DNA from 2 places in the Streptomyces sp. NPDC008125 genome. Region 1 is predicted to be linked to the other one. Evidence: riboswitches for the same ligand, from Rfam matches in the RefSeq annotation. Region 1 holds a riboswitch; the other holds the start of a gene.
What was found. Region 1 has a riboswitch for thiamine pyrophosphate ahead of ACFZAX_RS17145 (thiamine ABC transporter substrate-binding protein). Riboswitches for the same ligand answer to the same signal wherever they lie in the genome.

Region 2: it holds a riboswitch for thiamine pyrophosphate, as region 1 does, so the genes downstream of both, ACFZAX_RS32195 (cytosine permease) here and ACFZAX_RS17145 (thiamine ABC transporter substrate-binding protein) in region 1, are expected to answer to the same signal.

Annotation. Positions count from the first base shown of each region.
Region 1 covers NZ_JBIBHR010000009.1:74,718-93,580, forward strand. Annotated here, with positions in the region: gene ACFZAX_RS17075 (hypothetical protein) at 1-1,832, opposite strand, end outside; gene ACFZAX_RS17080 (NADAR domain-containing protein) at 2,004-2,549, shown strand; gene ACFZAX_RS17085 (DUF4190 domain-containing protein) at 2,701-3,411, opposite strand; gene ACFZAX_RS17090 (adenosine deaminase) at 3,567-4,601, shown strand; gene ACFZAX_RS17095 (glycerophosphodiester phosphodiesterase family protein) at 4,623-5,315, shown strand; partial or broken gene ACFZAX_RS17100 (histidine kinase) at 5,297-5,522, shown strand; gene ACFZAX_RS17105 (hypothetical protein) at 5,595-6,140, opposite strand; gene ACFZAX_RS17110 (aminobutyraldehyde dehydrogenase) at 6,302-7,741, opposite strand; gene ACFZAX_RS17115 (ATP-binding cassette domain-containing protein) at 8,053-8,790, shown strand; gene ACFZAX_RS17120 (hypothetical protein) at 8,772-9,941, shown strand; gene ACFZAX_RS17125 (SRPBCC domain-containing protein) at 10,034-10,486, opposite strand; gene ACFZAX_RS17130 (serine aminopeptidase domain-containing protein) at 10,584-11,495, opposite strand; gene ACFZAX_RS17135 (ATP-binding cassette domain-containing protein) at 11,579-12,610, opposite strand; gene ACFZAX_RS17140 (ABC transporter permease subunit) at 12,613-14,226, opposite strand; gene ACFZAX_RS17145 (thiamine ABC transporter substrate-binding protein) at 14,322-15,416, opposite strand; TPP riboswitch at 15,498-15,614, opposite strand; gene rlmN (23S rRNA (adenine(2503)-C(2))-methyltransferase RlmN) at 15,717-16,823, opposite strand; gene ACFZAX_RS17155 (phosphatidate cytidylyltransferase) at 16,982-18,088, opposite strand; gene frr (ribosome recycling factor) at 18,088-18,645, opposite strand; gene pyrH (UMP kinase) at 18,766-18,863, opposite strand, start outside.
Region 2 covers NZ_JBIBHR010000027.1:38,110-42,025, reverse strand. Annotated here, with positions in the region: gene ACFZAX_RS32205 (hypothetical protein) at 289-540, shown strand; gene ACFZAX_RS32200 (glycoside hydrolase family 76 protein) at 691-1,884, opposite strand; TPP riboswitch at 2,124-2,217, shown strand; gene ACFZAX_RS32195 (cytosine permease) at 2,209-3,624, shown strand.

The sequences.
Region 1 (18,863 bases):
GCGTCCAGTCCCCGCTCGAGCGAGCCCAGAGCCCGCGCGCCGGCACTGTGGTCGTTCTCCGCCTCGGCCACCCGCTCCTGGATGTCTTCGACTTTCCTGTAGTGGTCGGCCAGTTCGAGGGACCAGCCGGCGAAGAGCCCGTCCAGCGAGGCGGCGAACTCCGCCACGCTCGCACGGGTGCCCTGGGTGAACGCGGCGACTCCCGGCGCCAGGATGACGGTCGTGTTGGAGGTGCGCACGGTCCGCTCCCCGACCAGACCGGTCGTCGTCGAGGAGAGCTCGTTCTCCGTCTCGTAGCGGATCCACTCGGCAGGTGCCCCGATCAGGTACGTGACCGGGTTGGTGAGCAGCTGGGCACCCACCGCTTCGAGCAGGTCACCCGCGGACCGCACCTCACGGCGCGCGAGGGAACGCGCGGGGCCGGGGGCGGTGGAGGCCGCGGCGACGGTGACGACGAGCTGGAACATGCCCTGGCGTGCGACGACGTCGGCCTCGGAGGTGGCCGCGTTCTCGGCGAGGCGCCGGCCCGCGTCTTCCGCGAGCTGCACCGCGAGATCCGCCAGCCGCGGCCACTCCCTGTTCGGGGCGCCCTGGAACGCGACGCGCACGTTGCCGTGTTCGGGGGCGGCACGCAGCATCATCGCGTAGAGATCGGCGGGCATGACGTTCTCGATGTCCGTCGTGAACCGCACGTGGTGGTTGCCCAGTTTCGAGAACCGGATCTCGGCGTGGAACCGCGCCGTTCCGTCGGGATCTGCGTCTGCGTCCACGCCTGTTTCCGCGCGTGCGTCCGCGCGTGCGTCCGCGTCGCCACCGAACATGACCACATCGGGGAGTTCCAGGAGCGAGCCCTCGTAGTGCCGCCCGAACGCGTCCGAACCGTCCCAGACATCGTCGAGTTTGAGCGAACCGTTCACCGATACGGGCGTCACGCCCCCCAGGAACCACTCCTCGGCCCCCTCCCCGACGCCGTCCAGCACCGCCTGGAGCGGCACACCGCGGGTGGCGAACGGGTACAGGTAGACGATCTTCCCCTGGTCGATCCTCAGCCAGGGATCGTGGCGTACGCGGTTCAGCGCCATCAAGGAGAAGCGGTGGGCCCGCAGTTCGCTCACGTGTACTTCGCCGTTGATCGCACCGCCCTCTTCGGCCGCTTCCAGGTCCGCGACGGCCTGGTCGAGCGGCGCCCCGGTCGCGAGGAATTCGCCCACCGCGCGCACCGCCGCGCCGACAGCGGTGTTGTAGGCATCGCACTCCTCGGCGCGGCCGACGAGGTAGGCGCTGAGGTCCGGGTGCGCGCCCGCCGCCCGCCGGGCGAGCGCGCCCGCTTCCCGCGCCTTCGCCGCCGCGGCACCGAGGGCCGTCTCGTGGGCGTCCAATTGCCCGGTGGTCATGGCGTTCTCGGCCTTGATCTGCTCCGTGAGGCTCCCCATCAACGCGAGGACGGCCCGCGTCAGGATCGCGTCCTCCCCGCTCACCACCGCCCCGTGGTCGCGCAGACAGTCCTGCGCACCCTGCAGGGTGTCCCACATGGGCTTGTAATGGTAGGAGATCTCCCACTCCGCCTCGACGGACAGGAAGACGAACAGCACCAACAGCGGTACCCCGCCCGACTGGGCTGCGGCCTTCGGCAGCTGGGCGAGGATCTCCGCCTTCACGGACTCCGTACGGTCGGCCAGCCGACGGCTCGACGGCAGCAGTTCGGGAAAACGCGAGGAATCCCACTGCGGCAGCTCGTGCAGCGTGCCCGTATCGACGTGGATTCCGGTCAGCCAGTCGCGCAGCGGCTGCGACTCCCCCCTGCCCAGGGCCCCCACCAGGTCACGATGCATTGGGCGATGCTATACGCCCGCACTCCGGACAGAGGCGCTTCTCAACTTACTTTCTGTCAGCGACAGTTGGGAGGAAATTGACCACCCGCCGCACTCCTCCGGACCGATGCGGCGGTCCCGTGCCACGGCTGTCGTCGCAGTCGTCACCGGTGGGTGCCACACTCGTCCGTCATGGAACAGATGGACGAACTCCTCAGCCGGACCCGGAGCGGCAGGCGGGTCAAGTACCTGCTGTTCTGGGGCCACCGCTCCCTTCCGGACGGCTCGCTGGGTGCCTCCTGTCTCAGCCAGTGGTGGCCGTCGCCGTTCACCGTCGACGGAGTGAGGTACCCCTCCGCCGAGCACTGGATGATGGCCGGGAAAGCGAGGCTCTTCGGCGATGCCGAGGCGGAGCGGACAGCGCTGGAGGCCCGCAGTCCGGCCGCCGCGAAGAAGGCGGGGCGCCTGGTCCGGGGCTTCGACGAGGAGGTGTGGGTGCGGGAGCGCTTCGGCCTCGTGGTGGCGGGCAGCGTCCACAAGTTCGGGCAGGACCCGGCGCTGCGCGCGTACCTGCTCTCCACCGGGAACCGCGTCCTGGCGGAGGCGAGCCCCGTGGACCGCGTCTGGGGCATCGGGCTGGCGAAGGACGACGAGCGGGCCGAGGCCCCCGGGCAGTGGCGCGGGCTGAACCTGCTGGGCTTCGCCCTGATGGAGGCGCGGGAGCGGCTCCGGGCTTAGGCCTTTCGTCCGGATCATGCCCGGTCCGGACCGGGGGCCCGGGGCACCGGAGCCCGCTCTTGCCCCGAAACCACGCGCCGTCCGCGCGGCCGGGGCATGGGCCCGGTCGGACGGACGGCGTGGGACGGACGGTGCGGTGCTCCCCGGGGCGTCAGGACCCTTCGACGACGAGGGACGTGGCGAACGGATCGTCCGTCGACCCGCTGTCCTCGAAATCCTCCGCGTGCGTGGCGAACAGCCAGATCAAGAACCCGATGATCACCGCGCCGATCAGGATCCCGATGGACCCGGTGATGATCCCGGCGAGCGCCTGGCCTCCGTTGGTGGCCTCGCCCCGCTGGGCGCGCTTGCGGCCCAGGATGCCGAAGATCAGGGCCAGCACGCCCAGGACGATGCTCAGGACCCCGTACATGCAGAACAGGCAGATGGAGAGGATGCCCAGCACCATCGCCGCGATGCCCATCCCGTTCGTCGGGGTGGGCGCCCAGGCCGCCTGGCCGCCGTAGGCGTCGTACCCGGCGTAGTTCGGGTACGGCTGTGGCGGGGCGGCCGGGTAGCCGTACTGGCCGACCGGCTGCTGCCCCGGGCCGTTCGGGGAGACCGGCGGCGGGGGCATCGTGGAAGGTCCGGTTCCGGGACCGCCCTGTGCGGGCGGGGGCCCGAACCCTCCGGCGACCGGCGCCGCCCAGGCTTCCTGCCGCGGCTCCTCAACGCCCGGTACGGACGTGACGGTCGGCTGGTCGTGCACCGCGGGCGGACGGACGTCCCCGCCCTGCTTGCCCAGATCGACCCTGTTCTCCGGCGCGGCCCAGGGATCGCGGGGTGCCTCCCCGCCGCTGGGCGGCTCGGTGTTCTCTGACATGTGACTCCCCCCTCGTGGTGCCGTCATGCTACGGCCCGGGTCGCTCCCTTCCCCCGCCGCCTACGATGAACGGTGCCACCGGCGGCCCCTGCCGGAGAACCGGGCGCCGCGAGCGGTCGGTACCGGCGTACCGAGAACCACCGGAGAGATTCCTGATGACCGACCTCCACCCCTTCATCGCGGGGCTGCCCAAGGCCGAACTCCATGTGCACCACGTCGGTTCGGCGTCCCCGCGCATCGTGGCCGAGCTGGCCGCCCATCACCCGGACTCCAAGGTGCCCGCAGACCCCGAGGCGCTGGCCGACTACTTCACCTTCACGGACTTCGGCCACTTCATCGAGGTGTACCTCTCGGTGGTGGACCTGGTCCGCACCCCGGAGGACGTCCGGCTGCTCACGTACGAGGTCGCCCGCGACATGGCCCGGCAGAACATCCGGTACGCCGAGCTGACCGTGACCCCGTACAGCTCGACCCGGCGCGGCATCCCCGAGCAGGGGTTCATGGAGGCGATAGAGGACGCCCGCAAGGCGGCCGAGGCGGAGTTCGGCACCGTACTGCGCTGGTGCTTCGACATCCCCGGGGAGGCGGGGCTCGTGTCGGCCGAGGAGACCGCCCGGCTGGCCGTGGACCTGCGGCCCGAGGGGCTGGTCTCGTTCGGCCTCGGCGGACCCGAGGTGGGCGTGGACCGCCCGCAGTTCAAGCCGTTCTTCGACCGTGCCATCGCCGCCGGCCTCCACTCGGTGCCGCACGCCGGCGAGACCACGGGCCCGGAGACGGTGTGGGACGCCCTGACGTCGCTGCGCGCCGAGCGCATCGGGCACGGGACGAGTTCCGTGCGGGACCCGGCTCTGCTCCGGCACCTCGCCGAGCGGCGGATCCCGCTGGAGGTCTGCCCGACGTCCAACATCGCCACCCGCGCGGTGGCGGACCTGGACTCGCACCCGATCAAGGAGATGGTGGCGGCCGGCGTGCTGGTCACCATCAACAGCGACGACCCGCCGATGTTCGGCACCGACCTGAACAACGAGTACGCCGTGGCCGCCCGCCTGCTGGAGCTGGACGAGCGCGGGATCGCGGAGCTGGCGAAGAACGGCGTGGAGGCGTCCTTCATGGAGCCGGCCGACAAGCGGAAGCTGGCCGCCGAGATCGACACGTACACGACACAGTGGCTGGCGGCCCCCGGCCGCTGAACCGGCCGGGACAATGGCCCCATGGCACACACCGTCACCGCCGTGGGGCATCGCGGAGATCCCTACCGCGCCCGTGAGAACACGCTGTCCTCGATCAGGTCCGCCCTCGAACGGGGGGCGGACGCGGTCGAGATCGACGTCCGGGTGACCCGCGACGGGGTCCCCGTCCTCCTTCACGACGCCACGCTGGAACGGCTCTGGGGTCACGACGTCCGCCTGGACGCGCTCGACCACGCCGAGCTGGCCGAGCGCACCGGTGGCGGGGTGCCGACCCTGCGCGAGGCGCTGGCGGCGGCCGGCCGGCACCGGGTGATGGTGGACCTGCCCGGCTCCACGGACGCCTCGGTGCGGACGATCGTGGGTACGGTGCGCGAGTGCGGGGCGGGGGACCGCGCCTACTACTGCGCGGGCCCCGACGCGATGCTCCGGGTGCGCGCCAACGACCCCTCGGCCGAGATCGCCCTGACCTGGACGACTCTCGCGCCGCCCCGCCCCGAACTCCTCGCGGCGATCGGCCCGCGCTGGCTCAACTACCGGTTCGGGCTGGTGACACGGGACCTGACGGACCGCGTGCACCGGGACGGCCTGCTCGTCTCCGCCTGGACCGCCGACACCGGGCGCACCATGCGCCGGCTGGTCTCCCGGGGCGTCGACTCGATCACCACCAACCGGATCGACGTACTGCGCGGGCTGCTGCCGAACAACTGGAGTTGACGCGCCACGTGGAGGCAGAGCGGGCGGCTGCCCGGAAACGGGCCCGGATCGCCCGGGAGACGCACGACGTCCTGGCGCACGCGGTGAGCCTGATGGGCGTGCGGGCCGAGGCGGGACCGGTGGCGGTGCGCACGGCCCCGGGGGCGCGCGGAGGCCGCCTTCGAGGCGGTCCCGGAAGCGGGGCGGGACGCGATGACGCAGCTGCGCGCGTGCCGGGCGTGCTGGGCGTGCTGGGCGTGCTGGGCGTGCTGCGCCAGGAGGGCGCGGAGCCCCGGCCCTTCACCCCGCCGGGGCGGGCACCCTCCGGGGCGGCGGTTCGGCACCGCTCGGTCCGGCCGCCTCGAGCCGCTTGATCAGCCGTCGCACCACGAGCAGCGGGACGACTCCGAACACACCGAACGACATGTCGATGACCGTCCACCAGAACGGAATGCCCCTCAGCGGACCGCAGATCAGGGCGAGCGGCAGGATGCCGGCGCAGGCGATCACGCCGAACTCCACCACCCAGATGTTGCGCACCGGATCGCGGTAGGGCCCGTAGAACGCCACGGCGATGACGAGATGGGCGAAGGCCAGCCAGTCGGTCCCGTACAGCACGAAGGGGTGGTGCGCGTCGGTCTCGTCGAGCCCGGTGCGCACCCGGGTGATCCACTCCATGAGGGCGGGCAGATGCTCGGGAACCGGCGACGCCGAGGACGCCAACAACTGCTCGGTCCAGCGGAGTTCGTGCACCAGCGGGAAGGCGGTCAGGCCGCTCAGCGCCAGGCAGACGACGAAGAAGACCAACCACACGCGTATGTGCCGCAACAGGGCCCGCTCGCTCATGCCCCGCACTGTACGCCATTTATGAACACGTTCAAAAGTGTCTCGGCGGAACGGACGAGCCCCCTGAACGCAGCGCGGCCCCCGGAAAAAACCGGGGGCCGCGCGGGAGCCGCACGGTGCGGCCCGAAGGGTGGTGCGGTCAGGAGTGGGTGGCGGTGCGGTCAGCCCTCGAGGGAGGTCATGACGTGCTTGATCCGCGTGTAGTCCTCGAAGCCGTACGCCGAGAGGTCCTTGCCGTAACCCGACTTCTTGTACCCGCCGTGCGGCATCTCGGCGACCAGCGGAATGTGGGTGTTGATCCAGACGCAGCCGAAGTCGAGGTTCTTCGACATCCGCATCGCGCGGGCGTGGTCCTTGGTCCACACCGAGGAGGCGAGCGCGTACTCGACGCCGTTGGCGAACTCCAGCGCCTGGGCCTCGTCGGTGAAGGACTGCACGGTGATGACGGGGCCGAAGACCTCGTTCTGGATGATCTCGTCGTCCTGGCGCAGCCCGGAGACGACGGTCGGCGCCCAGAAGTAGCCCTGGTCGCCGACGCGGTGGCCGCCCGCCTCGACGGTGGCGTGCGCCGGGAGGCGGTCGATGAACCCGCTGACCCGGGCGAGCTGATCGGCGTTGTTGAGCGGGCCGTAGAGCACGTCCTCGTCGTCCGGCAGGCCCGTCTTCGTCTCCTTGGCCGCCACGGCCAGGGCCGCGACGAAGGCGTCGTGCACCGACTCGTGCACCAGCACCCGGGTCGCAGCCGTACAGTCCTGGCCCGCGTTGAAGTAGCCCGCCTCGGAGATGCCGGCCACCGCCTTGTCGATGTCCACGTCCTCGAAGACCACGACGGGCGCCTTGCCGCCGAGCTCCAGGTGGACGCGCTTGACGTCCTTGGCCGCCGAGGCGGCCACCTGCGCACCGGCCCGTACGGAACCGGTGATCGAGGCCATCGCGGGGGTCGGGTGCTCCACCATCGCGCGGCCGGTCTCGCGGTCGCCGCAGATGACGTTGAAGACACCGGCGGGGAGGATCTCGCCGATGATCCCGGCGATCAGGACGGTCGACGCGGGGGTGGTGTCGGACGGCTTGAGGACGACGGTGTTCCCCGCCGCGAGTGCCGGGGCGAACTTCCAGACCGCCATCATCATCGGGTAGTTCCAGGGCGCGACCTGGGCGCAGACACCGACCGGCTCGCGCCGGACGATCGAGGTCAGGCCCTCCATGTACTCCCCGGCCGAGCGGCCCTCCAGCATCCGGGCCGCGCCCGCGAAGAAGCGGATCTGATCCACCATCGGGGGGATCTCCTCGCTGCGGGTGAGCGCCAGCGGCTTGCCGGTGTTCTCCGACTCCGCCGCGATCAGCTCCTCCGCGTGCTCCTCGAACGCGTCGGCGATCCTGAGCAGTGCTTTCTGCCGCTCGGCGGGCGTGGTGTCGCGCCACCCGGGGAACGCCGCGGCGGCTGCCGCCATGGCGGCGTCGACGTCGGCCGGCCCGGAGAGCGGCGAGGTCGCGTAGACCTCCTCCGTGGCCGGGTTGACCACGTCGATGGTCCGCCCGTCGGCGGCGTCCCGGAACTCCCCGTCGATGTAGTTGCGCAGACGTCGCACCTCGGTGGTCACAGCCACCACTCCTTCTCGTCGGTCTCTCGTCGGTCGCCGGTCGGCCCGGTCCTTCATGGCCAGCGTACGTACGGAAGCCGGTAGGCCGGGGCGTCCTGCGGATCACCGCTCCCATGACCTGCTCACACCACCTCGCCCATCGTGGCCACCTCGGTTCGAATGCACCCGATCGAGTGAGAACGAACTCGTCCGGGCCGCGTGCTGTTCGCACACCCCGTTCCCACTCCCTACCGTGCCCAGTGACCGATCGGCCGCGTCTTCGTTCCCCCGTACGGGGGAACGGGAAACTGACCTGAACCGAGGTGTACGCCATGGTGGCCCCGCCGGACAACGACGTGATCTGGGCACGCTCCCTGCATCACTCCCACAATGGATCTCCGGGCCTCAGCGGTGTCTCGCTCGGTGTCCGTGACGGCGAGATCCTCGCCGTCACGGGGCCGCGCGGCAGCGGAAAGTCCACGCTGCTGCACTGCCTCTCGGGCCAACTGGTGCCGCAGCAGGGCGAGGTGTGGTTCAACAGCGTGCCGGTCCACACCATGGGACCCCGCCTGCGTGAACAGCTGCGCCGCGACCGGTTCGGCTGGATCGCCTCCGATCCGCAACTCGTCCCCGAGCTCAGCGCCTGGGAGAACGCCGCGCTGCCGCTGCTGCTGCGTGGCGTCTCCCACCGCACCGCCAAGAAGGCCGCCATGGAGTGGCTGGAGCGCATGGACATCGGGCCGCTCGCCAAGAAGCGGCCCCATGCGCTGCTCCAGATCCAGCGTCAGCGGATCTCCGTGGCACGCGCCCTCAGCGCCGCCCCTTCCGTGATCTTCGCGGACGAGCCGACCGCGACCCTGCACGGGGCCGACCGCAACCAGCTGCTGCGTACCCTGACGGCGGCGGCGCGTTCGCACGGCATCACGGTGGTGATGGCCACCCACGACGCGGAGATCGCCGCGCTCGCCGACCGCACGGTCCCGATGCTGGACGGCCGCCGGGTCGCCACCGTCAAGCTGCCCGCCGTGGCCGACACGGAAGGCCGCTCGGCGTGCTCGCTCTCCGTCTAGCCCGCGGCTCCCATCCCCTCGTCCTGGTCAGGCGACTGCTGGTCGCCTCCGCCTCCGCCGGGGTGGGCTTCCTCCTGCTGAGCACGCTGGGGCACGCCTCCGGGCACCCGTCCCAGGCGGCGGGCTCGGTGCTGCGGCTGCTGTGGTGCTCGGTACCGCTGGCGGCCACCGTGCAGTTCGCCGTCGCGGTGGCCCGTACGGACCCGAGCACCCGGCCGCGTGCCGGGCTCTCCGCTCTCGGTCTCGGGCCGGTCCGGCTGTCGGTGCTCGCCGCCGTCTCCACCGCGGTCGCCACCACCCTCGGCTCGATGGTGGCCCTGCTCTTCTTCCTGCACCTGCGTGGCGATCTGACCGGAATGCCCTTCGACGGCGGCGCGGCGGAGTTCCTGGGCGCCGGTGCCCCGCTGCCGCTCGCCGCCGCGCTGGTGCTGCTGGCACTCGTGCCCGTCTCGGCGTCCGTGGCGAGCGCGCTGGCCCTGCGGTCCCGGCCCACGGCCCCGGCGCCGGACGAGCCGTTCGCGGCGGAGGAGCCCGCCTCCCCCGCCGCCGCTCCGGCGGGACTGCCCTGGGGTGTGGCGCTGGCCGCCGCCGGTCTTGCCGTGGAGGCGTACGCGAGCAGGGGCTCGGGGGGCAGCCCCTTCCCGCTGCCGGGCCGGCTCGACTCCACCCCCGCCGGTGTGCTGGCCGGCTGGGTCCTCACCGCGACCGGCCTGGCGCTCGCCGGGCCCGGCCTCACCCACCTCTGCGGCCGGCTGCTCCAGTCGGCCCGGCCGGGGGCCGTGCGGCTGCTGGCGGGCCGGGTCCTGATGGACGAGGCCCGCCGCATCGGCCGGCCGCTCGGCATCGTCTGCGCGGTGGTCTCGGGCGCCTTCGCGGCGATGGCGCTGTACGAACCGGGGTCGCGCTCCTACGGGCCGCTCACCGCGCTCGGGGCCGTCCTGGTCCTGGGCTGCACGACGGCATCCCTGCTGACCTCCGCGATCGAGGCGCGGCAGGACCGGGAGCGGACCGCGCGGACCCTGCACCGGATGGGTGCCCACTCGTCCGTGCTGCGGTCCGCGACCGCGCTGCGGGCGGTCGCGCTGCTGCTGGTGTTCGCCCCGCTGACCTGGGTGCTCGCCCAGCTGGCGGCCCTGCCGCTGTCGGGCTGAGACGGTCGAGTGGGCTGAGAGCGCCGGGATCCCGCTGCCCGCCGGGCCCCGGCGCTCTCGTGCGGAACCCGGGCGCTCTCGTGCGGGCCCCCTCAGGGGTGCGTGGCGAGGCGGCCGGCGAGGGCGTCGAAGAAGGCCTCCCAGCCGTCCTCGGCGGCGGCGTACTGCTCGGCCGTGAGATGGCCTCCGCGCTGCTGGAAGACCAGTTCGGTGGTGCCGCCCGGGCGCTCGTGGAAGGTGGCGGTCACCGTCTCGCCGGCGCTCTCGGGCGCCGTCGCGTCCTGGAGCGTGAAGACGATCCGCTCCGGGTCCGCCACTTCGAGGTACGTCCCGTGGAACGGCATCTCGGTGCCGGGCACGACCAGGACCAGGCTCCAGGTGCCTCCGGGGCGTACGTCCATGAACATCCGGTCGAGCGGCACCTCCGCGTCGCCGCCGTACCAGGCCGCGAAGTCCTCCGGATCGGTCCACGCCCGGAAGACGCGCTGCCTGGAGGCGTCGAGTACGCGGGTGATGTCGATGCCCTCGCGTGCTGACTGGCTCATGATCCGCGTCACTGTCCTTCCCGGTCGGGCCCGTCTCCGGTGCCGGCGGGGCCCGTCTCCAGCTTGCGCCGACCGCCCGGAGCTGTCGCGGCGGCGGTCAGGACCCGGGGCGTCCAGGGCCCCCGTGGGTACCCGGAGTGCGCCCGGCGAGGTGCCGCAGGAAGAAGGGGGCGGCGTCCGCCCCGGTCCGCGTCCGGGCCTCCCCGTCGCCCGGCAGGTGCTCGAAGAAGTCCTCGTGCCGGACGTCGGGTCCCACGCAGTGCCCGGTGATCCCGGGGATGTGGTCCAGGTACGGTGCGGTGTCCTCGGCGTACGGGGTGATGGTGTCGGCCCCGCCCCAGCGGAGCTCCACCGGAATCCGGATCGCGGCCAGGCTGCCGGGCGTCAGCAGCGATCCCAGGCCGGGCGCCACCTGGAAGACTGCCCGCACCCGCGGGTCGGACACGTCCGCCCCGGAGTCCTGGACGGCCGCCGCCAGTTCCTTGGGCGTCCGCTTCTCCCGTACCGCCGCGATCAGGCCCGGGAACTCCGGAACCACCGGCTCCGGCAGCTCTCCGCCGAGCAGGGCCGCCACCACGTCCCGGTCGACGCGCGCCCCGGCGAGCGCCGCGGCGGTGTACCCACCGAACGAGAACCCGGCGGCACCGACCGGCCCGAGGGGTTCCCGGGCCGCCAGCGCGTCGAGCGCGAAGGTGACGTCCCGGGGGCGCTCCCAGCCGAGGACAAAAGCCTCGGGTTCGTATCCGTCGACGGAGTTGTTGCCGTGATGGTCGAGCGCGACCACGCGCAAGCCCGCCTCCACCAGCGGACGCACCAGCCAGGTCATCGCACTGCCGGAGCCGCCCGTTCCGTGCGACACCACGACCAGCGGACCGGCGTCGGTGACCCGGCGGACCGGCTCCCACACGTAGAGCCGTACCGGTCGGGGCGCAGACGGGTCACGCAGGTCACGGCGGGAGTCGTCGTACAGGACGGATATGTGCGGCTCGGCCGGCTCCTGGAGCGTCATGGACGACAGCGTAGGACCCCGCCCGGCCCTGCCGGACGGTCGTCTGTACGGGCGGCGGCCGGGCCCCGGTCCGGCGCCGCGCGTCAGGCCACCGACGCCGCCGCCAGGACCACCGTCCCCGCCGCGTCGAAGGTGACCCCGACGACCGCGCCCTCGGCCGGGGTGTCGGCGAGCGCGCACTCGGCCTCCACGACCGGGCCGTGCTCGGGGGTGAGCCGCACGGCGACCCGGTCGCCCCGGAACGTACGCGCTCCGGCCGTGCAGCGCAGGCCGTCCTCCGGGGCGCCGATCCGTACGCCCGCGGGCCGTACCAGCAGGTCGCAGTTGCCCTGCGGTGATCCCTTCGGTACGGGCACCTCTCCCCACGGGGTCCGTGCGGTGGTGCCGGTGACCGTCGCCCCGACCACGTTGTCGAAGCCGAGGAAGCGGGCGACGAAGGCGGAGGCGGGGCGCTGCCAGACCTCCAGCGGGGTGCCCGCCTGGGCGATCCGGCCGTCCCGCATCACGACGACCCGGTCGGCGAGCGCGAAGGCCTCGCCCTGGTCGTGGGTGACGGCGAGCACGGTCGTGCCCAGGTCCGTGAAGAGCGAGCGGAGTTCGACGACGAGGCGTTCGCGCAGTCCCCGGTCGAGCTGGCCGAGCGGTTCGTCCAGCATCAGCAGTCTCGGGCTGGGCGCGAGGGCGCGGGCGAGCGCCACCCGCTGCTGCTCACCGCCGGACAGCCCGGCGACGGCCCGGGGCCCCGCGCCGGAGAGTCCCACCAGATCGAGGAGTTCGGCGACACGCTCGCGCCGGCCGCTCCGGTCCACCCCGCGCATCCGCAGCCCGAAGGCGACGTTGGCGGCCACGTCCCGGTGCGGGAAGAGCTGGTGGTCCTGGAACATCAGCCCGAGGCCGCGCCGGTGCACCGGGACGCCCTCCTGGTCCGTGCCGTCGAGGAACACCCGGCCGCCGTCGAGCGGCTGGAGCCCGGCGACGACGCGCAGCAGGGTGGACTTCCCGCTGCCGCTCGGGCCGAGCACGCAGACGATCTCGTGGTCGGCGACCGCGAGGTCCACCGCGTCCAGCACCGCCCGTCCACCGAAACGGACCGTGGCCGCGTCCAGCTCCAGCATGGTCAGAACTCCCCGGATCGGTCGGTACGGATGCGTTCGAGGAGCAGCAGGGAGACGGCGCACACCAGCATCAGGATCGTGCTGAGGGCCATCGCCTGGCCGTAGTTGAGCTCCCCCGAACGGCCCAGCAGGCGCGCGACGGCGACCGGCAGGGTCGGGCGGTCGGGACGGGCGATGAAGACGGTGGCTCCGAACTCGCCGAGCGAGACGGCGAAGGCGAAGCCGGCGGCGACGAGCAGCGCCCGGCGCACCAGCGGGAGGTCCACCTCGCGCCAGGCCCGCAGCGGCGAGGCGCCGAGGACGGCCGCCGCCTCCCGCAACCGGGCGTCCACGGCGCGCAGGACCGGCAGCATGGTCCGTACGACGAAGGGGACACCCACCAGCGCTTGGGCGAGCGGCACCAGAATCCAGGAGGTGCGCAGGTCGAGCGGCGGTTCGTCCAGCGTGATCAGGAAGCCGAAGCCGACGGTGACCGCGGAGACGCCGAGCGGCAGCATGAGGAGCGCGTCGAAGCCCCGGACCAGCCGCCCCGCCCGGCGGGTGAGCGCGGCGGCGGCGAGCCCTCCGACGACGAGGGAGATGCCGGTCGCGGCGAGGGCGTACTGGAGGGAGTTCCAGATCGCCTCCAGCGGGGCGACGAGGAAGGTGGAACCGCTGGCTTCGGCCGATCCCAGGGCCCGGTAGTAGGCCAGTCCGTGCCCGCCCGGCTGGTCGAAGGACCGCTCCACCAGCACCCCGAGGGGCAGCAGGATGAGGATCAGCACGGTCAGCAGGAGCCCCCCGAGGAGCGCCCACTGGCCGGCGCCACGCGGGCGGCGGGCGGTCTGCGCCGGGTCGACGAGGCGCAGGGCCCTCTCCCGGCTGCGTACCGTACGCGCGTGTACGGCCAGGATGGCGCCGACGGCGACGAACTGGACGAGGGTCAGTACCGCGGCGGTGGGCAGGTCGAGCAACTGCGCGGTCTGCCGGTAGATCTCCACTTCGAGCGTGGAGTAGGCGGGACCGCCGAGGATCTGTACGACACCGAACGAGGTGAACGTGAACAGGAAGACCATGAGAGCGGCGGCGCCCACGGCGGGGGCGAGCGCGGGCAGCGTCACCCGGCGCCAGGCGGCGAACCGCCCCGCGCCGAGCACCCGGGCGGCCTCCTCCTGGCGCGGGTCGAGCTGCGACCAGAGCCCGCCGACGGTCCGTACGACCACGGCGTAGTTGAAGAAGACGTGGGCCAGCAGGATCGCCCAGACGGTGGTGTCGAGGCGTATCCCCCACAGCTCGTCGAGCAGCCCACCGCGTCCGAGCAGGGCGAGGAAGGCGGTGCCGACGACGACGGTCGGCAGCACGAACGGCACGGTGACGATCGCGCGCAGCAGCTGTTTGCCGGGGAATTCGAGCCGGGCGAAGACGTAGGCGCCGGGGAGCGCGATCAGCAGGGTCAGCGCGGTGGAGGCGAACGCCTGCCAGGTGGTGAACCAGAGGACGCCCCCGAGGTCCGCCCGGCCGAGGACCTCGCCGAAGCGCGCGAACTGCCAGCCGTCCTCGGTCTTCAGCCCCCGGGCCACGATCGCGGCGACCGGGTACGCGAAGAACAGCCCGAAGAACGCGACGGGCACGGCCATCAGGCCGAGCCGCGTCGCGAGGGAGCGCGCGCCGCCGGTGGTGGTGGTGCGGGGGCGCGCGGCGGGTCCGGCTGTCTTCGGCACGGGGGGCTTCGTCACTTCACGACGAGCGAGGTCCAGGTCCGGACCCACTGCTCACGGTTGGCGGCGATCTCCTCGGGGGCCACGGTGAACGGCTTGTCCACGGTGGCGCCGAACTTGGTGTAGACCTCCGGCGGCTTCGCGTCCTTGAGGACGGGGTCGACGAACATCTGGAGCGGCATGTCCTCCTGGAACGTCCTGCTGATCAGGAAGTCCAGCAGTGCCTTGCCGCCGGCCTCGTTCTTCGCCCCGTCCAGCAGACCGGCGAACTCGATCTGGCGGAAGCAGGTCGCGGTGGCGACGCCGGTGGGGGCCTCGGCCGGCTGCGGGTCGGCGTAGTAGACCTCGGCCGGCGGGCTGGAGGCGTAGGAGACGACGAGCGGGCGGTCCGCGTTCGCCTTCTTGCCGCCCGCGGAGCCCGAGAACTCCTCGTTGTACGCCTGCTCCCAGCCGTCGACGACCTTGACGCCGTTGGCCTTCAGCTTCTTCCAGTAGTCCTGGTAGCCCTTCTCGCCGGAGTCGGCGACGGTGCCGAGCAGGAAGCCGAGGCCGGGCGAGGAGGTGGCGGCGTTCTCGGTGACCAGGAGGTTCTTGTACGCGGGCTTCAGCAGGTCCGCGAAGGACTGCGGCGGGTCCAGCTTCTTGTCGGCGAAGTACTTCTTGTCGTAGTTGACGCAGATGTCGCCGGTGTCGACTGGCGTGACCCGGTGCTTGGCGTCGAGCTGGGTGTCGGCCGAGACGTCGTCCAGTCCCTTCGCCTTGTAGGGGGTGAAGAGGCCCTGGTCGAGGGCGCGGGAGAGCAGCGTGTTGTCGACGCCGAAGAAGACGTCGCCGCGCGGGGAGCCCTTGGTGAGGATCTCCTGGTTGAGGGCCGCTCCTGCGTCGCCGCTCTTGAGGACCTTGACCGTGTAGCCGGTCTCCTTCGTGAACTCCTTGAGCACGTCGTCCGAGGCGGTGAACGAGTCGTGACTGACCAGGGTGACGGTCGTGGAGCCCTTGGAGGCGCCCGAGCCGGACGTGTCGTCGTCGGAGCTTCCGCAGCCGGCGAGTGCGGTGACGCCGAGTGCGGCGGCGAGCGCGGTCGCCGCGTACTTCGTCGTGGTGTGCATGTGGTTCCTCCTGGAGGTGACCAGGAAGAGACGCGGCCCCGCGCGCTCCGGCGGATTCCGGAAGCGGGCAGGGCGCAACAGCTTGAGTAATGACCGAACTTCCTACCCGGAATGACCCGGGCGAGGTTCAGAGGGTCTGCGGCCATCCGTTCACCGGTGCCGCACTCTCAGCGCTGTGGCGCTCCCCTGTCGGAATATGAAGTTGAATGCGGGGGCCAGGCTACACGGACCCTGTGCGGGGGCTTTGCCCCGGTCGGACCGACAGCGGCCGACCGACCGGGGCATCCCGAAGGGGTTTGCTCAGCGCTCGGCGGCGGCCAGCTGTCCGCAGGCCCCGTCGATCTCCTGGCCACGGGTGTCGCGCACCGTGACGGGCACTCCGTGGGCGGCGATGGCCTCCACGAACGCCTTCTCGTCCTCGGGGCGGGAGGCGGTCCACTTCGAGCCGGGCGTCGGGTTGAGCGGGATGAGGTTGACGTGCACCCGCTTGCCCTTGAGCAGCCGGCCGAGCCGGTCGCCCCGCCACGCCTGGTCGTTGATGTCGCGGATCAGGGCGTACTCGATGGAGATCCGGCGGCCGGACTTCTCGGCGTACTCCCACGCGGCGTCGAGCACCTCGCGGACCTTCCAGCGGGTGTTCACGGGCACGAGGGTGTCCCGGAGCTCGTCGTCCGGGGCGTGCAGCGAGACGGCGAGACGGCACTTGAAGCCCTCGTCCGCGAAGCGCAGCATGGCGGGCACCAGGCCCACCGTGGAGACGGTGATGCCGCGCTGGGAGAGGCCCAGGCCGTCCGGCTCCGGGTCGGTCAGCCGGCGGATGGCGCCGACGACGCGGTTGTAGTTGGCCAGCGGCTCCCCCATCCCCATGAAGACGATGTTGGAGAGGCGCGCGGGCCCGCCCGGCACCTCGCCGTCGCGCAGCGCCCGCATACCGTCCACGATCTGGTGCACGATCTCGGCGGTGGAGAGGTTCCGGTCGAGACCGGCCTGTCCGGTCGCGCAGAACGGGCAGTTCATCCCGCAGCCGGCCTGTGACGAGATGCACATCGTCACGCGCTCGGGGTAGCGCATGAGGACGGACTCGACCAGCGTCCCGTCGTGCAGCTTCCAGAGCGTTTTGCGGGTGGTGTCGTCGTCGCAGCTGATGTGGCGGACCACCGACATGAGGTCCGGGAACAGCGCTTCCGCGAGCTTGTCCCGCGATCCTGCGGGGATGTTCGTCCACTCCGACGGATCGTGCGCGTACCGCGCGAAGTAGTGCTGCGAGAGCTGCTGCGCGCGGAACGGCTTCTCGCCGGTCGCGGCGACTGCTTCCTTGCGCTCGGCGGGCGTGAGGTCGGCGAGGTGGCGCGGGGGCTTCTTGGCTCCGCGGGGCGCGACGAAAGTGAGTTCTCCGGGCTTAGGCATGGTTCTTCCAGTGTCGCAGACGCGACGGGAAGGGCCCGCCGTCCTGTGGACAGCGGGCCCTCGACGCGTAAGGACGCAGGTGGAGCACGGTGGGCGGAAGCGTTCCGGCCGGTGGGGCACGGCCCGTGGACCGCAGCCGGAACGTATCGCCTGAAACCTCAGCCGCTGCCGACGAACAGCACCAGGAGCAGCCAGACCACCGGAGCGGTCGGCAGGAGCGAGTCCAGCCGGTCCATGATCCCGCCGTGACCGGGCAACAGCGTGCCCATGTCCTTGATGCCGAGATCGCGCTTGATCATGGACTCGCCGAGGTCGCCGAGGGTGGCGCTGGCGGCGACCGCCAGTCCGAGCAGCAGACCCTGCCACCAGGTGCCGTCGTCGATCAGGAACTGCACGCACAGCGCGCCGCCCACCATCGCGAAGGCGATGGCCCCGAACAGGCCTTCGCGGGTCTTTCCGGGGCTGATGCGCGGGGCGAGCTTGTGCTTGCCGAACCGCCAGCCGACCGCGTACGCGCCGGTGTCGCTGACCACGGTCAGTATCAGGAAGGTCAGCACCCGCCACGCTCCGTCGTCCGCGGCCAGCATCAGCGCGACGAACGTGGCCAGGAACGGTACGTAGAACGCGGCGAAGACACCCGCGGTGACGTCCCGCAGGTATCCCTCCGGCTTCTCGGTCATCCGCCCGACGAGTACGGCGAGCGAGGTGAGCGCCATCGCGATCCAGGCGCCGTCCGCCCCCCACTCGTAGCCGGCCACGACCATGGCGGCGCCGCCCACCGCGAGCGGGACGAGCGGAGCCTTGATCGACTTCCGCTCGGCCAGCCGGGAGGTGAGTTCCCAGAGGCCGACGACGACGGCGACGGCGATGACGCCGACGAAGACGGCCTTCACGACGAACAGCGAGGCGATGACGACGGCGCCGAGGCCCACGCCGACCCCTATGGCCGCCCGCAGGTCACGCCCCGCCCGCTTCTTCTGCGGAGCGGGGGGCGGGGCGGGCGCGGGTGCCTGCGGGGTGGGCGCGGGCGCCTGCGGCACCTCGTCGCGGAACAGGGGGCCACTGATGTGCGTGGCGTCCCCGTCCCGGCCGTCGTGGTCGTCTGCGTCGTCTCTACCTGCGTCGGGAGTGTCCGGCACGATGGGCATGGGCCGAGTCTGCTGGGCGCCGTGCGCATCGTGGGCAGGACCCGCCGGAGCGGCCCCGATCTCGGACGTGCCCCAGTAACCGGCTCCCTGCGGGGCGCCCCAGGAGGAGTCGTTCATCAGACTTCGAGCAGCTCGGCTTCCTTGTGCTTCAGCAGCTCGTCCACCTGCGTGACGTACTTCGCGGTGGTGTCGTCGAGCTCCTTCTCCGCGCGGCGCACCTCGTCCTCGCCGGACTCCTTGTCCTTGACGAGCTTGTCGAGCGTCTCCTTCGCCTTGCGGCGGATGGAGCGGATCGAGATCTTGGAGTCCTCGGCCTTCGTCTTGGCGACCTTGATGTACTCCTTGCGGCGGTCCTGGGTGAGCTCGGGGAAGACCACCCGGATGATATTGCCGTCGTTGCTGGGGTTGACGCCCAGGTCGGAGTCGCGGATCGCCTGCTCGATGTTGCGCAGCGCGGTCTTGTCGAACGGCGTCACCACGGCCATCCGCGGCTCGGGAACCGAGAAGGAGGCCAGCTGATTGATCGGGGTCAGCGCGCCGTAGTAGTCGGCGACGATCTTGTTGAACATCGCCGGGTGCGCGCGGCCGGTCCGGATCGCGGCGAAGTCCTCTTTCGCCACGACAACGGCCTTCTCCATCTTCTCCTCGGCTTCGAGGAGGATTTCTTCGATCACCACGTGCTCCTGCGTGTCTTGAGTGGGCCCGGCATCGTCATCGCCGGGCCCTGCGGGTCCTGCGTCGCGTCCTCACCTGCACGGTGTCCGACCGGCAGGCCGTTGTCCATCCGTGGGCCGTCAGGCCCGGGTGCTCTCGTCACTCACGAGCGTGCCGATCTTCTCACCGTTGACGGCGCGGGCGATATTGCCCGCGGCGGTCAGTTCGAAGACCAGGA
Region 2 (3,916 bases), on a different contig from region 1:
GCGGTGGCGCGACAGGGCGGCCTGCGGGTGCGGGTCGCGGCTGTCGTCTCTTCGGGTTCGCGCACGGGGAATGTCGATGCGGGCAGCGGTGCGCGAGCGGGGGTGCGCACCTGCTGACAGCGCCACGGTAGGACGACGTATACATCGATGTACATAGTGCGTGCGCACTGGCGGCCGCTTCCCTTTCGTACGAGGCGGTCCCCGGGCCGTGACCGTGTGAATCCCGCCGGACGAACAGGGGTGCGCACAAGCGAGTTTCCGGTGGGGCCCCAGGGGCAGGCGTTCGGCATGGACAGAATCGAAGAAGTCGTGGAGACACAGGGCGACCTGCACCGTGTGGTGCTGGCGGCGGACACGAACGGTGACGGCAAGCCCGATGTGTGGATGACGGACACCACGGGGGACGGGGCCGCGGATCTGTATCAGTTCGACACCACGGGGGACGGCGAGGTCGACGTCACCATGGTGGAGCGCACGGAGACGGTCGGCCAGGACCGTGTCGTGGTCGAGGGCGACGGCGGTCACCCGGTGGAGGGCTGAGTACCCCTTCGCTGCCGCGCTCGGGGCCGAACCGGTGCGGCCCGCACGCGCTTCCTGCGGCTTCCCGGGTCGGACGGACGACCGGTGGCCGCACGCTCGCCGCCGCGTCCGGGTGTGTCGCCGCGTCCGGGTCGCCGGACGCGGCGAAGCTCAGTACAGCGTCCGCCAGGCGCCGCGCGGCCAGGCGAGTACCGCGAAGATCTGTACCGCGGCGGCCTGTTCGATGGCCTGGGTGGTCCCGCTGTCGTCGAAGCGCATCAAGCCGGTGGAGCTGTCCCGCCGTTCGGACCAGATGTGATCCGCGTAGTCGGCCATCGCCCGCCGGTAGACGGATCCACCCGTCACCGACTCCAGCAGCAGCAGGTTCTTGAAGAAGATCGAGTTGAAGAAGACGGGCTGGGTCGAGAGCCTGCCCCCGGTCACGAAGTGCTCGTACGCGGCCTCGGCCGTACGCGTGGCCCGGTCCAGGTACGTGCGGTCGCGGGTCGCCTCGTACAGCAGGACACCGACGCCGACGGGGACGCCCTGATTGTAGGACCAGACGGTCCGGTCGACCGAGCCGGTGAGGTCCAGGTTGTCCCAGTAGAGGCCTTCCGGGGTCCGCAGGTGGGTGTTCGTCCAGTCGTAGAAGCGCCTGGACGACGCGAGATAGCGGGACGTGCCGGTGATCTGGTGCAGGCGCAGGCCGAGTTGGGCGCCGGGCATGTTCGAGACCGTGTTGCGGCAGTGGTTCCAGTCGGCCTGGGTCCAGAACACCCCGCCGGGGGCGGGGTGTTCGGCGTCGGAGTCCCAGCCCGACTCGACGAGCGCGAAGATCTCCTCCGCGCGGCGGAGCGCGGCGCGGTCCCCGGTCTGCAGATGCAGCTGGGACTTGGCCAGTCCCACCCACTCGTTGTCGTCGTAGAACATGTCCCCGCCGTCGCCGTGCGGCGCGACCGGGTAGGAGTCGTAGCCGGCGAGGCCGGTGGTGCCGCCCGCCGCATTCCAGTACAGCTCCTGCGCCCTGGCGCGGGTGGCCAGAGCCGGGGCGTGGCGAGGGTCCACCAAAGCCAGGTCCAGGGCGGCGACATGGACCTGGGACAGAGGCCATTCGTAGGAGTACGGGCGGTCGTCGACGGCGACCGGGTACTGCTCGCGCACGAGCCCGGTGCCGTCCGCCGTGTCGAAGTACTTCTCCAGAGCGCCGTAGGTGACGCGCGCACGGGAGAGGAAGGCGGAGCGGGAGGGGAATCGGACAGCGGCCGGGACCGGTGTCGCGGACGCGGCGGCAGCGGTCGCCGGTACGGCGGTCAGGGCGGCCAGAGAGGCGCCGAGGACCTGACGGCGTGAGGGGGACCAGCGCATACGGAACTCTCCTGTTCGGGGGGGCGACGCAGGGTGCGGGGTGTCCGACAGTGCTCGACAACGTTGTCACCGGGGTCCGGGGACGTCAACGGCCAGGACGGAAACAGGCGGACGGAGATCGGTTCCGTCCCACGCCTCCCGTCGTCCCCCGGACTCCCGTGCCGGGATCGCGCCTCGGGGCCGCTCCGGTCACCCCCGCCGACCTGCCCCGAGCCGCCGTCCGGCTATCCTGGCCGCCGAAACCGGACACGGGGTGCCCCGCGCGGGGCTGAGAACACACCCGTCGAACCTGAACCAGCTAGTACTGGCGGAGGGATGTCTTCCATGGCGTTGCCGTATGCGCAGAACGACCGTGCGAACCCGGAGCGGGAAGCTCCGTACTCGCGGACCGCCTTCGGCGGCCGCATGCCCACCGCCCCCGGTGATCTGCGGATCGAGACTCACGGGATAGCCCCCGTGCCCGAAGAGCGCCGGTACGGCGGACCGGGCCGGCTGTTCACCGTCTGGTTCGCCCCCAACCTGACCGTGACCGGTGTCTTCACCGGCACCGTCGGCGTCGCGCTGGGCCTGGACTTCACCACGGCGCTTGTCGCGGTCGTCCTCGGCACGTTCGTCGGGGCGGCGCCCACCGCCTACCTCGGCACCTGGGGAAGCCGGACCGGAATCGGTCAACTTCCTCTTGCGCGACTGGCGTTCGGCCGTGCAGTCGTACTGCCCGGGGCCTTGCAGTGGCTCTCCTCGATCGCCTGGGACGCTCTGATCGGCCTGTTCGGCGGGGACGCGCTGGCCCAGCTGTGCGGCTGGCCGTTCTGGCTGGGCGTCCTGGTCATGATGGCCGCCCAGGGCGGGCTCGGCGTGCTGGGGTACGAGGCGATCCACCGGCTCCAGACCGTCATGACGTTCCTCCTGGCCGCCGCCTTCGCCGTGCTGGCCGTCAAACTGCTGGACGGTGTCCACCCCGCAGCCTCCGGTTCCGCGCACGGCGGCGACCGGGCGGGGGCCTTCGTCCTGACGTTCACGATCGCGCTGAGCCTGTCCCTGTCGTGGGCCCCGTACGCGAGCGACTTCAGCCGCTATCTGCCGACCGGTACCTCCCGGCCCCGCATGTTCTGGTTCACCCTGCTGGGCGTCAGCTTCTCCTTCGTGGCGGTCCAGACGCTCGGCCTGTGGGGCGCGTCCGTCTTCACCGATCAGACGGCACGGGGGATCGACACCCTTCTGGGCGGGGGCGCGCTCGGGGCGTTCGGGCTCCTCGCGGTGGCACTCGCCGCACTGTGCAGCAACGCCATGAACGACTACAGCGGTTCCCTGGCGCTGCAGACGATCGGGGTGCGCCTGCCACGCCCCGTCGCCGCTGCGCTCGCCGCGGCGCTCGGATTCCCGCTCGTGCTGTGGATGCACGCGGCCGACACCACCGCACGCTTCCAGAACGTGCTGCTCCTGGTCGGCTACTGGATCCCCGGCTTCGTCGCGATCGTGGCCGTCGACTGGGTGGTGAGGAAGAAGGACCGCGGCGGCGCCCCGTTCGACCTCGCGGCCGAGAGCGCCCGCGACCGGCCGTGGTGGCCGGCACTCGCCGCCTTCGCGGTCGCCTTCGCCGCGGCCGTGCCGTTCATGAGCACCGGCCTGTACGTGGGCCCGGTGGCGGAGGCCCTGCACGGAGCGGACCTCGCCTACGGTGTGGCGTTCCTCGCGGCCCTGGCGCTCTACGCCCCGCTGCGGCTGCGGCACCGCTCCTGACGCACCTCTGCCGGGACGGCATTCTCGGCATCGACGCGTGCACGGGCGCGCCCACATGCGCCCGCGTCGGCGCGCGGGCCCGCGCCCGCGTACACCCCGTCCCCCGACCTGCTGCCCTTGTGGCCCCGGACTCCCGCCGTCGCCGCGCTCCGCGAGCGGACCGAGGACTTCGAGACGCAGCGCGACCCGGCGGCCTCCACGGACCTCCCGCCGGGGGAGTGACGCGGGAGCGTGCCTCCGCGACGTCCCCCTCTTCAACGAAGTGGGTGCCCCTCGCCGGATGCGGTGGAGA